Regions from separate parts of the Geobacillus uzenensis genome, predicted to be linked through region 3. Evidence: riboswitches for the same ligand, from Rfam matches in the RefSeq annotation. Region 3 holds a riboswitch; each other region holds the start of a gene.
The links. A riboswitch is a leader RNA that binds a small molecule or an ion and turns the genes downstream of it on or off. The one in region 3 is predicted to bind S-adenosylmethionine.

Region 1 (4,608 bases), on a different contig from region 3:
TAGAAGAACGCCCGGCTTTTCATCGGCCTCGGCGATGATTTCGCCCCACGGGTCGATGACGAGCGAATGGCCGGCGAACACGTTGTTCGGGTCTCGTCCGGCCCGGTTGCAAGCGACGACATAGCATTGGTTTTCAATCGCCCGCGCCATCAGGAGCGTCCGCCAATGGTGAAGGCGGGGAAGCGGCCATTCGGCGACGACAAACAGCACTTCCGCTCCGGCCAACGCATGGGCGCGAATCCACTCCGGAAATCGGATGTCATAGCAAATGACCCCAGCGCACGGCAGCCCGCTAAGTGAAAATAAGCCTGGCTCGTTTCCCGGCTGCAAATACAAATGCTCATCCATCAGTTGGAACAGATGAAGTTTGCTATATTCACTGACGATTTGGCCGCTTCGGTCGGCGACAATCATCGTGTTCGTCACACCGGCAGCGGTTTTTTTGGCGACTGAGCCGGCGACGAAATGGACGCCATATGTTTGCGCCAGGCGGGAGGCGAACGCTTTCGCCCGCACGGCATCGTCATCGGCAATTTCGTCCAAGCGCGTCAAGTCATAGCCGGTCGTCCATAGTTCCGGAAGCACGACGATGTTGGCTCCTTCGTTGGCGACGGATTGCACGGCTGTTTCGGCTTGCTGTTCGTTCGTTTGCGGATCGCCAAACGCGATATCGAGTTGGAGGCAAGCGATGCGGATGGTCATTGTTTTTCACCCCAATGAAAAAAATTTGCTTTACATTTTGCTTTTTACGATATATGATTTTGCACTAGAATTTCAAGAATTTTTGAGAAGGAAGAATTTTTGAGAAGGTGTGGGCGATGACGATCGAATTTCCATTTTCCGAACTGCTTGAACAGCTGCCGAAGCAGTTTTTTGCTTCGCTTGTCGCCAAAGTGGGAGAGAAAATCAAGGCCGGGCATGATGTCATTAATTTAGGGCAAGGCAATCCGGACCAGCCGACGCCGAAGCATATCGTTGAGGCGATGCAACGGGCGGCGGCCAATCCGAAGTACCATAAATATTCGCCGTTTCAAGGCTACTCCTTTTTGAAAGAAGCCGTTGCCGCCTTTTATGCGTGCGAATACGGAGTTGAGGTTGACCCGACCCGCGAAGTCGCCATTTTGTTTGGCGGCAAGGCCGGGCTTGTCGAGCTGCCGCTTTGCCTCGTCAACCCGGGCGATGCGGTGCTCGTCCCGGATCCAGGCTATCCGGATTACTGGTCGGGAATCGCGCTCGCCCGCGCGCGGATGGAAATGATGCCGCTTGTCGCCGAGCAGCAATTTTTGCCCGATTACAGCGCCATTCCGGCGGCGGTCGCCGACCAGGCGAAACTGATGTTTTTAAACTATCCGAACAACCCGACCGGTGCGACGGCGACGAACGAGTTTTTCGCCGAGACGGTGGCGTTCGCCGCCAAGCACGGCATTGCCGTCGTGCACGACTTTGCCTATGGGGCGATCGGTTTTGACGGCAAAAAGCCGGTCAGCTTCCTCGAAGTTGACGGGGCGAAAGACGTCGGGGTTGAAATTTACACGTTTTCGAAAACGTACAATATGGCCGGCTGGCGCGTCGCGTTTGCCGTCGGCAACGAGCGGATCATTCGGGCGCTTGAGCTGCTGCAAGACCATTTGTACGTCAGCCTGTTCGGCGCCGTCCAGGAAGCGGCGGCCGCAGCGCTTCTCGGCCCGCAAGATTGCGTCAACGAGCTTGTCGCCCTGTATGAAGCGCGCCGCAATACGTTCATTTCTGCCTTGCGCGGCATCGGCTGGGAAGCACCGGCGCCGTCCGGGTCGTTTTTCGCCTGGCTCCCCGTACCGAAAGGATGGTCGTCGGCTGAGTTTGCCGATGTGCTCCTTGAGCGGGCGCATGTTGCCGTCGCTCCGGGCATCGGTTTTGGCGAGCACGGCGAAGGGTATGTGCGCGTCGGCCTGTTGACCGATGAGGCGAGGCTCTGTGAAGCAGCCGAACGGATCGGACGCCTCGGACTGTTTTGAAAAAAATGATTGACAACGGCGGCAAAGGCTGTCATAATTCAAAGTAAATTTGCCATACTCGCCAAAATTGTTTGACAAGTGTATAGTTACGCAAGCATTCTTATCAAGAGCAGGCGGAGGGACGAGCCCAATGAAGCCCGGCAACCGGCTTGGTACATTCAAGCACGGTGCTAATTCTTGCAGCGGAAACGCTGAGAGATAAGAAGAGCGCCATAAACGAATGACGCCTCTTCTTATGAAGAGGCTTTTTTCTTTGGAAAGAGGGATGAATGATGAGTGCAGTGATTGCAACGTATTTGCTTCATGACGAGAAAGACATTCGTAAAAAGGCGGAAGGAATCGCGCTCGGCTTGACGGTCGGCACATGGACCGACTTGCCGGCGTTGGAGCAGGAGCAGCTTCGCAAACATAAAGGGGAAGTCGTCGCTATGGAAGAGCTTGGCGAAAGCGAGCGGACGAACGCGTATTTCGGCAAGCGGCTGAAGCGGGCGATCGTCAAAATCGCCTATCCGACGGTCAACTTCAGCGCTGATTTGCCGGCGCTCTTGGTGACGACGTTCGGCAAGCTGTCGCTTGATGGGGAAGTGCGGCTGCTTGACCTTGAGTTTCCGGACGAGTGGAAGCGGCAATTCCCGGGGCCGCGCTTTGGCATCAGCGGCATTCGCGAAAAAGTTGGGGTGCATGACCGCCCGCTGTTGATGAGCATTTTTAAAGGCATCATTGGCCGCGATTTGGCGTATTTGACGTCCGAATTGAAAAAACAGGCGCTTGGCGGCGTCGACTTAGTGAAAGATGACGAAATTTTGTTTGACAGCGAGCAGCTGCCGTTGGAAAAGCGGATTACGGAAGGAAAGGCCGCGCTTCGGGAAGTGTATGAACAAACGGGCAAACGGACGCTGTATGCCGTCAACTTGACCGGCAAAACGTTTGAGCTGAAAGAGAAAGCGAAACGGGCCGCCGAGCTTGGCGCCGACGTGCTGTTGTTTAACGTGTTCGCCTACGGGCTTGATGTGTTGCAAGAGCTGCGCGCGGATGAGAACATCACCGTGCCGATCATGGCTCATCCGGCGTTTAGCGGCGCCATCACGCCGTCTGAGTTTTACGGGGTCGCCCCGTCGCTGTTGCTCGGCAAGCTGTTGCGGCTCGCAGGAGCTGATTTCGTCCTGTTCCCGTCGCCGTACGGCAGCGTCGCTCTTGAGCGCGAGCAGGCGCTTGGCATCGCCCGGGCGCTCACCGATGAACAAGAGCCGTTTGCGCGGGCGTTTCCGGTGCCATCGGCCGGCATTCATCCGGGGCTCGTGCCGCTTCTTGTCCGCGATTTCGGCCTTGACAGCATCGTCAACGCCGGCGGGGGCATTCATGGCCATCCGGACGGGGCGATCGGCGGCGGGCAGGCGTTTCGCGCTGCCATCGACGCGGCTCTTGCCGGCCGTCTGCTCCGCGAAGCGGCGACAGAAAACGAAGCGCTGCAAAAAGCGATCGACCGCTGGGGCGCTGTTGAGGTGGAAGCATGACAAGACAGCTTGTTCTCTTTTGTGATTTTGACGGCACGATTACGGAAAACGACAACATTATCGCTATTATGAAACAGTTTGCCCCGCCGGAGTGGGAGGCGCTCAAAGACGACATTCTCGCCGAGCGCATCTCGGTTCAAGAAGGGGTCGGAAACATGTTTTCCCTCCTTCCGTCTTCGCTAAAGGGCGAGATCGTCGATTTCCTGCGGCGCACCGCCCGTTTGCGCGAAGGGTTTCGCGAATTCGCCGCTTGGACGAAAGAGCAGGGCATTCCGCTCTATGTGGTGAGCGGCGGGATCGACTTTTTTGTCTACCCGCTGCTTGACGGGATCATCGAACGAGAGCGCATTTTTTGCAACGGCTCCGATTTCAGCGGCGAGACGATCCGCATCACATGGCCCTACGCGTGCGACGGCGAGTGCCAAAACGGCTGCGGCTGCTGCAAGCCGTCGCTTCTTCGGAAGCTGGCCCACCCGAACGGGTATCATGTCGTCATCGGCGATTCGATTACCGATTTAGCGGCGGCAAAACAAGCGGATTACGTGCTGGCGCGCGATTTTCTGCTCAAAAAATGCCAAGCGCTCGATTTGCCCCATGCGCCGTTTGCGACGTTTTTTGATGTGATGGATCATTTGCAGCAGATGGAGGTGACGGCATGAGCATCGTCGTGCAAAAATGGAACGAGCTCGCCGAGGTGAAGGCCGAGCTTGCCGCCCGTGACTGGTTTTTCGCGACAAGCGGCAATTTATCGATCAAAGTGACAAACGATCCGCTCACCTTTCTTGTCACGGCCAGCGGCAAAGACAAACGGAAGCAGACAGACGAAGATTTTCTGCTCGTTGACGCCGCTGGCCGACCAGCGGAGCAAACACATGTAAAGCCGTCAGCGGAGACGCTGTTGCATACAAAAATTTATGGGCAGACGAACGCTGGCTGCGTGTTGCACGTCCATACGGTCGACAACAACATCATTTCCGACGTGTACGCCCAAAACGGGGAAGCGGTTTTTTCCGGCCAGGAAATCATTAAAGCGTTCGGTATTTGGGAAGAAAATGCCGAGGTGCGCATTCCGATCATTGACAATGACGCCGACATCCCGA
Region 2 (4,608 bases), on a different contig from region 3:
TATGATGAAAAAGAATACAATTTGTCGCAATGGAGGGATTCGATGAACACGCCAAAAGAACTTCGCTATTCTAAAGAGCACGAGTGGGTGCGCGTCGAAGGGGACAAAGTGCGCATCGGCATTACCGATTTTGCCCAATCAGAGCTTGGCGACATCGTGTTTGTCGAGCTGCCGGAAGTCGGAACGGAAATTACGGCGAATGAGCCGTTCGGCAGCGTCGAGTCGGTGAAAACCGTTTCGGAACTGTATGCGCCGATCAGCGGCACGGTCGTCGAAGTGAATGAAGCGTTAAACGACAACCCGGAATATGTGAATGAATCGCCGTATGAAAAAGCGTGGATGATTGTCGTTGAACCGAACGATTTAAGCGAAGTCGACAACTTGTTGACGGCTGAACAATACGAGGCGATGGTCAACGAAGGATAAACGTTCCTGCAATCTCCGCCTCCGATTTCGGGCACTCTATACATACCGGAACTTGATTGAAAAGGGGTGCTCCCGATGGCGCTGCAACGAACGCGCATCGATATTACGGACCGGGTGACCGGCAAGCTGAACGGCCGCTCGTTGGACTTGTACGAGGAAGGGGAGCTCATCGGGCGCTTTCCGCTTCCGGCGGCCGTCCAGTTGAAAAATGGGTATACCGAACAGAACGGAAAAATCTACAAAGATGTGACCGCTACCGTTGAACCGGACCAAAAATATGTCGATTGCGACGGGGAGGCGGGATGGTGTTAAAAGGCAACGGTGGATGGCCGTTGCTTTTTTTTCAACCTTTTGCCGGCGCAGGACATACAATATGGTATCCTTTTTGAAGTTAGGTGGGTCGGACATGCGACGGGCAGAAAAAGTGATTATCGTAGAAGGTCGATCAGATAAACAAAAAGTGGCGGCCGTGCTGAACGAACCGGTCGTCATTATTTGCACGAACGGCACGATCAGTGATGCGCGCCTTGAGGAGCTGGCTGATGAGCTGGAGGGCCAGGATGTATACGTGCTTGCGGACGCCGATGAGGCAGGGGAGAAGTTGCGTCGGCAGTTTCGCCGCATGTTTCCGGAGGCGGAACATATTTATATTGACCGGGCGTACCGCGAAGTGGCTGCCGCTCCGCCTTGGCATTTAGCCCAAGTGCTGCTGCGCGCGCATTTTGACGTCCGCATCGACTCGTTAATGAGAGGAAGAGGCGAGTGAAACCGATTGAACGAATAGAGGTCCAACGGACGGTGAGTGAGCAGCCGCTTATGGCTCTTTATTTGTATACTCCGCTGTGCGGCACGTGCCAGCTGGCGAAACGGATGTTGACGGTGGTTGAAGAGCTGTTTCCGGCGCTGCCGTTTTACGAAACAGACGTGAATTATATTCCGGAGCAAGCAGCCGTTTGGAAAATTGAAAGCGTTCCTTGCTTGCTTCTTTTTGTTGGCGGAACGATGGCCGGCAAATGGTATGCGTTTCATTCCGTCCCTTACTTGTATGAGGAAATTCAAGCTCGGTTGCCGCGCTGACTACCTGCCTTTTTTTGACGCCATTTGACATATTTCTTTGGAAATGACAAAAATAGCGTTGGTTCGCCACAATGACTGTCGAGATTTTTGTAAAGGATTCCTCCCCCTCTGTATGGAAATAAAGGGAACAAAGGGAGATGGGGGGATGGTCAATGGAAGTGCGTCAGTTAGTGGGACAGTTCATGGAACGGATGCAAATGTTGCGCCATTTATTGCCGATTTTGCCGGATGAGCAATTGTGTGTGCGCTTTGAGAGTGAAGAAGGCGTCGCTTTGCTGACGATCGGCAAGGAGCCGGCTGCCGCAGCAAGCGAAAAGGACGAACGAAACACGTTAACGGTGCGCGGCTCAACGAAAGCGCTTGAGTCGTTGCTGAGCGGCGAGCTGAAGCTGCAGCAGCTCGTCCGGCTGCAGGAAGTGTACGTATCGGGAAGCTTTCGCCATATGTTGTTGCTGGAATCGCTCCTCCATTTGGCCAAGCCGTATCGTCATGTTGGGTAAAAAATTTGTTGACACTGTTCGACATCCAATGATACAATCACACTCGTAATCAATTGAATAGGCGATTGTTGCGCTCTTATCAAGAGAGGTGGAGGGATGTGCCCAATGAAGCCCGGCAACCGTCAGCGCGTCCGCTGAAAAGGTGCCAATTCACACAAAGCGGCCTGCTTTGGGAGATAAGAGACGGAATGGTAGATAATACCTTTCTGTTCTCTGCGGGCAGAAAGGTTTTCTTTTGCGCTCCGCCGCCTTGAGAGGAAGGAAGGTGAAACGATGATTACACTTGAACAAGTGACGAAAATTTATCATGCGGCGAATGGATCGGTGACAGCTGTCGACAACGTGTCGCTCGACATTCGTGAAGGGGAAATTTTCGGCATTATCGGTTACAGCGGTGCGGGGAAAAGTTCGCTCATCCGGCTGTTAAACGGGCTCGAAAAGCCGACGAGCGGCCAGGTGATCGTCGCCGGCCGCGATATGGCGCGCATTAAAGGACGGGAGCTGCGCAAGGCGCGCCAAGAAATCGGGATGATTTTTCAGCACTTCAACTTGCTTTGGTCGCGGACGGTGCGGGAAAATATCGCCTTTCCGCTTGAGATTGCCGGCGTTCCGAAAGACGAGCGGCAAAAGCGGGTCGATGAGCTCATCGAGCTTGTCGGGCTTGCCGGGCGGGAAGATGCGTATCCGTCGCAGCTAAGCGGCGGGCAAAAACAGCGGGTCGGCATTGCCCGTGCGCTCGCCAACAACCCGAAAGTATTGCTTTGCGATGAGGCGACATCGGCATTGGATCCGCAAACGACGGACGCGATTTTGGATTTGCTTGTCGATATTAACAAGCGGCTCGGACTGACGATCGTGCTGATTACGCACGAGATGCACGTCATCCGTAAAATTTGCGACCGCGTGGCAGTGATGGAGAGCGGCAAAATCGTCGAGCAAGGCGAAGTGCTGCACGTCTTCCGCAACCCGCAGCAGCCGATTACGAAACGGTTCGTCAAGCAGTTGGTCGAACCAGAGGAAACGGAAGAAGCGGTTTCCCATTTGTTTGGCCAATACCCGAACGGGGCGATCGCGCAGTTGACGTTTGTCGGCGAGGCGGCCGGCCAGCCGCTCATCACGCAAGTCGTGCGGCAGTTTGCCGTGGACATGAACATTTTGCAAGGGAAAATTTCACAAACCCATCAAGGCGCCTACGGCGTGCTGTTTGTGCACATCGACGGCGCGGCGGATGAAATCGCCCGGGCGCTTGACTATATTCGCAGCCAGCAAGTGGCGGTGGAGGTGATTCACGATGCTCGCTAACCTCCTGCCGAACGTGCAATGGGAGACGATGTGGGCGGCGACGGTTGAGACGTTGTACATGACCGGAATGGCGGTCGCGGCGACGTTCGTCTTCGGGGTCGTTCTCGGACTGCTTTTATTTTTAACGGCAAAGGGAAACCTATGGGAGAACCGGTTGGCCAATATGGTCATTGCTGCGTTTGTGAATATTTTCCGTTCTATTCCGTTCATTATTTTAATTATTTTGCTTATTCCATTTACCAAATGGCTCGTCGGGACGATGCTCGGAGCCAACGCGGCGCTGCCGGCGCTCATCATTGGCGCGGCTCCGTTTTACGCCCGCATGGTCGAGATCGCTCTCCGCGAAATTGACAAAGGGGTCATTGAAGCGGCGAAGGCGATGGGCGCCTCGACGTGGACGATCATTTGGAAAGTGCTGCTGCCTGAATCGCTCCCGGCGCTTGTCTCCGGGATTACCGTCACCGCTGTGTCGCTTGTCGGCTATACGGCGATGGCCGGCGTTGTCGGCGCCGGCGGGCTTGGGAACTTGGCGTATTTGGAAGGGTTCCAGCGCAGCCATAACGATGTGACGTTTGTCGCGACCGTTTTGGTGCTCATCATCGTCTTTGTCATTCAGTGGATCGGTGACTTTGTCACTTCGAAAATTGATAAACGATAAAGGAGGAAGAAACAAATGAAAAAATGGCTTGGCGCTCTGTTGGCCGCCCTCTTGGTGTTTGCGTTAGCAGCGTGCGGCGGCAACAACAATGATGAAAACGCCGCTGGCGAGGACAAAGGCGGCGGATTGGTCAAACTGAAAGTCGGCGCGTCGAACGTGCCGCATGCGGAAATTTTGGAACAAGCGAAGCCAATGTTGAAAGAAAAAGGCATCGATTTGGAAATTATCACGTTCCAAGACTACATTTTGCCAAACAAAGTGTTGGCGGACAAAGAAATTGACGCTAACTACTTCCAACACATTCCGTATTTAGAATCGCAAATGAAAGAGCATGGCTATGATTTCGTCAACGCTGGCGGCATCCATATCGAGCCGATCGGCTTGTACTCGAAAAAATATAAAAGCATCGAAGAGCTGCCGGATGGCGCAACGATCATTATGAGCAACTCGGTCGCCGACCATGGCCGCATTTTGTCGATGCTTCAAGAAAAAGGGCTCATTAAGCTGAAAGAAGGCGTTGACAAAACGAAAGCGACGGTCAACGACATCGTGGAAAACCCGAAACACTTAACGTTTAAAGCGGATGTCGACGCTGGATTGCTGCCGCAAATTTATCAAAACGGCGAAGGCGATGCCGTGTTGATC
Region 3 (4,608 bases):
GATCAGCACGTTGTTGAGGGCGAGAAGAGCGTTTTTCGTTCGCTGCCGCTTGACATAGTAAACGGCGAGCGCTCCGATGACCCCAAGTATCGTCGCAACCGCCGCCGACAGCAGCGCAACGACGATTGTATTCAAAACGATGATGAGCAAGCGGTCGTCGGACAGCACGTCGCGGTACCACTTGAGCGTGAACGATTGAAAATCGTGCATCGCCCCGCCGCTGTTGAAAGAATAATACATCAAATACACAATCGGCATATACATCACGGCAAACACGACTAACAAGTACACACGTCCCCACGCCTGCATCCGTTTCATCGGCTTCCCTCTTTTCTTCCGCTTCCTGTCAGGATGACGATGACCGCCATGGCGATCATTAACACAACAGCGATCGTCGCCCCCATCCCCCAGTTTTGGGTGACAAGAAAATGCTGCTCAATGGCGGTGCCGAGCGTAATGACGCGGTTGCCAGCGACAAGGCGTGTAATCATAAACAGCGACAGCGCCGGGATGAATACCGCTTGGCAGCCGGCCTTCACTCCGCCAAGCGTGAGCGGAAAGACGACGCGGCGGAACGTCGTCCAAGCCGAAGCGCCCAAATCGCGGGCGGCATCGACAAGCGATGGCGGCAGCTCCTCCAGCGCGTTGAAAATCGGCAGCACCATAAACGGAATAAAAATGTACACCGACACAAAGACAAAACTGAAATCGGTGAACAACAGCTGCCGCGGCCCGACGCCCAGCGCTTTCAACAAAGCGTTGGCCAGCCCGTACGTGCCGAACAGCCCTAAAAACGCATACACCTTCAGCAGCAAATTCACCCACATCGGCAAAATAAGCAACAACAGCCATAGCTGCTTGTGCCGCGTCTTCGTCAGCCAATAGGCGGTCGGATAGCCGATGAGCAGCGACACAAGCGTGATTAAAAACGCATACCAAAACGAATACGCCATCATTTTCAAATAAATGGGCGTCCACACGGATTTGTAGTTGGACAACGTCCAATGGCCGTCAAGATCCAAAAACGATTCATACACCAAAAAGACAATCGGGGCCACGACAAACAGCACAAGCCAAATGCCATAAGGGATTAAATACCAGTTCCGCCACGCCCGTTCCGTCATGCGTCCTCATCCTCCTTTTCGAGTCGCATGACGTGAATCGCTTCCGGTTCAAAACGAAGGCCGACCGTTTCCCCGACTTCGGCCTTTTTCGTCGAATGGACAAGCCATTCGTTGCCGTTTTCGTCATAGCCGCAAATTTCATAATGGACACCGCGGAATAAGAGCGAATCGACGCGGATGACGATCTGCCCGTCTTCCGGCGCCGCGAGCTCCAAATCTTCCGGGCGGATGACGACATCGACCGGTTCGTTTGGCGCGAAGCCGCGGTCAACACACGCAAACTGTTTGCCGGCAAATTCGACGAGGAAATCGTCGATCATGCGCCCTGACAAAATGTTCGATTCGCCAATGAAATCGGCGACGAATCGATTGACAGGCTCGTCGTAAATGTCTTTCGGCGTCCCAAACTGCTGAATTTTCCCTTTATTCAGAACAAAAATGTAATCGGACATCGCCAGCGCTTCTTCTTGATCATGCGTGACAAAAATAAACGTAATGCCCAATCGGCGCTGCAATTCACGAAGTTCATACTGCATTTCCGTGCGCAGTTTCAAATCCAAGGCTGACAGCGGTTCATCCAAGAGCAGCACCTCAGGTTCATTGACAATCGCCCGGGCAATGGCGACGCGCTGACGCTGGCCGCCTGACATTTCTTGAATGCGGCGGCGCTCATAGCCGTCTAAGTTGACAAACCGAAGCGCTTCCCTCACTTTCTCGCGAATGTCGGTTTCTTTCATCTTTTTCACGCGCAAACCAAACGCAACGTTTTCAAACACATCGAGATGAGGGAACAATGCATAGTCTTGAAAAACAGTGTTGACTTGCCGTTTGTTCGGCGGGACGTTTTGAATCGGCTTTCCGTGGAAATAAATCGTTCCTTCCGTCGGCTCGATAAACCCGGCAATCAGCCGCAAAATCGTTGTCTTCCCACAACCCGATGGTCCAAGCAGCGTATAAAACTTCCCGCGCTCCATCGCAAAACTGACATCATCCAGTACGGCTGCGCCGTCGTATTCCTTCGTCACTCGCTCGAAGCGGATGATTTCTCCGTTCACTTTCAGCCCCCCATCTTCTTGATGTTCACTATTCCTAATTAGAACATAGGAGAGTAGAAAGTGCAACGGAAAAATATGCTTTCCGCCATGTCGGCGACTAAAAAACAAAAAGCGGCTGACTATTCCGCAGAACAGCTTCCAATTTTGCCCGCAATGCGGAAAGCCGCTGTCTCATTGATCGTTTTTTCAAATTTCCTTGCTTCACCGTATTGAATAATTTCAAAAAATACATTAAATTATATAGTAATAGTCAAGACGAAATAAACAACCGCATACGGACATTCTTATCAAGAGAGGGGGAGGGACTGGCCCGGTGAACCCTCAGCAACCTGGCCCGCGGCCAAGGTGCTAAATCCAGACAGGCAACAGCCTGGAAGATAAGAAGAAGCGAATGAAAAGTCTTCTTCTTAGAAGGCTTTTTTCTTTTACTACAACGAAATGGGGGAATCAAACGTGGGGCTGCTCGATGAGTTGAAACAACGCATTCTCATCGCCGACGGAGCGATGGGGACGCTGTTATATTCGCATGGCGTCGACCGTTGTTTTGAAGAATTGAATCTATCGAATCCAGACGAAATCATTCATATTCATGAAGCGTATATCGCGGCGGGCGCCGATGTCATTCAGACGAATACATACGGCGCCAACTATGTGAAACTCGCGCGCTACGGCTTGCAAGACGAGGTGCCGGCGATCAATCGCGCCGCTGTAAGACTGGCGAAGCAAGCAGCCAATGGGGGGGCGTACGTGCTCGGAACGATCGGAGGGCTGCGCACATTGAACAAAAGCGTCGTACCGCTTGACGAAGTGAAGCGGACGTTTCGCGAGCAGCTGTTTGTGCTGCTTGCCGAAGGGGTTGATGGTGTGCTGCTGGAGACGTATTACGATTTGGAAGAGTTGGAGACGGTGCTTGCCATCGCGCGCAAAGAGACGGACTTGCCGATTATCGCCCATGTGTCGCTCCATGAAGTCGGCGTTTTGCAAGACGGCACGCCGCTCGCGGACGCCCTTAGCCGCCTGGAGGCGCTCGGGGCCGATGTTGTCGGGCTCAACTGCCGGCTTGGTCCGCACTATATGATTCAGTCGCTTGAGGAAGTGCCCCTGCCCAATCGCGCATTTTTGTCGGCGTATCCGAACGCGAGCCTCCCGGATTACCGCGACGGCCGGCTTGTCTATGAAACGAACGCGGAATATTTTGAAGAGGCGGCCAAAGCGTTCCGCGATCAAGGGGTGCGCTTGATCGGCGGGTGCTGCGGCACGACGCCGAAACATATTGAGGCAATGGCAAAGGCGCTCGCCGACCGGACGCCGGTGACGGAAAAAACGGTGAAGCGGCGCACGGCATCTGTATCGGTGCAAGCCGATCGGCCCGCGCCGACTCCGCTTCCCGAGCTCGCCCGCACGCGCCGCTCGGTCATTGTCGAACTCGATCCGCCGAAGCAACTCGGCATTGACAAGTTTCTCGCTGGGGCGAAAGCGCTCCATGACGCCGGCATCGACGCGCTGACGTTAGCTGACAACTCACTTGCCACGCCGCGCATCAGCAACGCCGCCGTCGCCACGATCGTGAAAGAGCGGCTCGGCGTCCGCCCGCTCGTGCATATTACGTGCCGCGACCGCAACTTGATCGGCCTGCAGTCGCATTTGATGGGGTTGCATACGCTCGGCATCACCGACGTGCTCGCCATTACCGGCGACCCGTCGAAAATCGGCGATTTCCCGGGAGCGACGTCCGTGTATGATGTGTCGTCATTCGATCTCATCCGCTTGATCAGCCAATTCAACGAGGGATTATCGTACTCGGGCAAACCGCTCGGGCAAAAAACGAACTTCTCGATCGGTGCGGCCTTCAATCCGAACGTCCGCCATTTGGATAAAGCGGTCGAGCGAATGGAGAAAAAAATTCAATGCGGCGCTCACTATTTCTTGACCCAACCGGTTTACTCGGAAGAAAAAATCTTGCAAATATATGAAGCAACGAAACATCTCGCCACGCCGATCTACATTGGCATTATGCCGCTGGTAAGCGCGCGCAACGCCGAGTTTTTGCACCATGAAGTGCCGGGGATCACCCTGTCGGACGAGATTCGCGCCCGCATGGCCGCCTGCGGCAGCGACCCAGTAGAAGCGGCGCGCGAAGGAATTGCCATCGCCAAATCGCTCATTGACGCGGCGTTTGATTTGTTTAACGGCATTTATTTGATCACGCCGTTTTTGCGCTATGACATGACAGTCGAGCTCGTCCGCTACATCCATGAAAAAGAAGCGGCCGCCAAAGAAAGGAAGGTTGTTCATGGCTAACATCACCTTAGAACAGCAGCTGCAGCGAAAAATTCTCGTCATTGACGGCGCGATGGGGACGATGATCCAAAGCGCCAACCTATCAGCCGCCGATTTTGGCGGCGAGGCGTATGAAGGGTGCAACGAAT

Region 1: linked by a shared signal. The riboswitch ahead of mtnW (2,3-diketo-5-methylthiopentyl-1-phosphate enolase) and the one ahead of B9L21_RS12265 (bifunctional homocysteine S-methyltransferase/methylenetetrahydrofolate reductase) in region 3 are both predicted to bind S-adenosylmethionine.
Region 2: linked by a shared signal. The riboswitch ahead of B9L21_RS00995 (methionine ABC transporter ATP-binding protein) and the one ahead of B9L21_RS12265 (bifunctional homocysteine S-methyltransferase/methylenetetrahydrofolate reductase) in region 3 are both predicted to bind S-adenosylmethionine.

The regions. Positions count from the first base shown of each region.
Region 1 covers NZ_NEWL01000006.1:812,268-816,875, reverse strand. Annotated here, with positions in the region: gene B9L21_RS11575 (carbon-nitrogen family hydrolase) at 1-702, opposite strand, end outside; gene B9L21_RS11570 (pyridoxal phosphate-dependent aminotransferase) at 819-1,994, shown strand; SAM riboswitch class I at 2,092-2,199, shown strand; gene mtnW (2,3-diketo-5-methylthiopentyl-1-phosphate enolase) at 2,267-3,508, shown strand; gene mtnX (2-hydroxy-3-keto-5-methylthiopentenyl-1-phosphate phosphatase) at 3,505-4,167, shown strand; gene B9L21_RS11555 (methylthioribulose 1-phosphate dehydratase) at 4,164-4,608, shown strand, end outside.
Region 2 covers NZ_NEWL01000001.1:217,860-222,467, forward strand. Annotated here, with positions in the region: gene gcvH (glycine cleavage system protein GcvH) at 43-426, shown strand; gene B9L21_RS00975 (YusG family protein) at 502-738, shown strand; gene B9L21_RS00980 (toprim domain-containing protein) at 833-1,192, shown strand; gene B9L21_RS00985 (thioredoxin family protein) at 1,189-1,503, shown strand; gene B9L21_RS00990 (sterol-binding protein) at 1,656-2,003, shown strand; SAM riboswitch class I at 2,077-2,186, shown strand; gene B9L21_RS00995 (methionine ABC transporter ATP-binding protein) at 2,277-3,305, shown strand; gene B9L21_RS01000 (methionine ABC transporter permease) at 3,295-3,963, shown strand; gene B9L21_RS01005 (MetQ/NlpA family ABC transporter substrate-binding protein) at 3,979-4,608, shown strand, end outside.
Region 3 covers NZ_NEWL01000007.1:82,182-86,789, forward strand. Annotated here, with positions in the region: gene B9L21_RS12250 (ABC transporter permease) at 1-318, opposite strand, end outside; gene B9L21_RS12255 (ABC transporter permease) at 315-1,124, opposite strand; gene B9L21_RS12260 (ABC transporter ATP-binding protein) at 1,121-2,179, opposite strand; SAM riboswitch class I at 2,461-2,563, shown strand; gene B9L21_RS12265 (bifunctional homocysteine S-methyltransferase/methylenetetrahydrofolate reductase) at 2,633-4,480, shown strand; gene metH (methionine synthase) at 4,473-4,608, shown strand, end outside.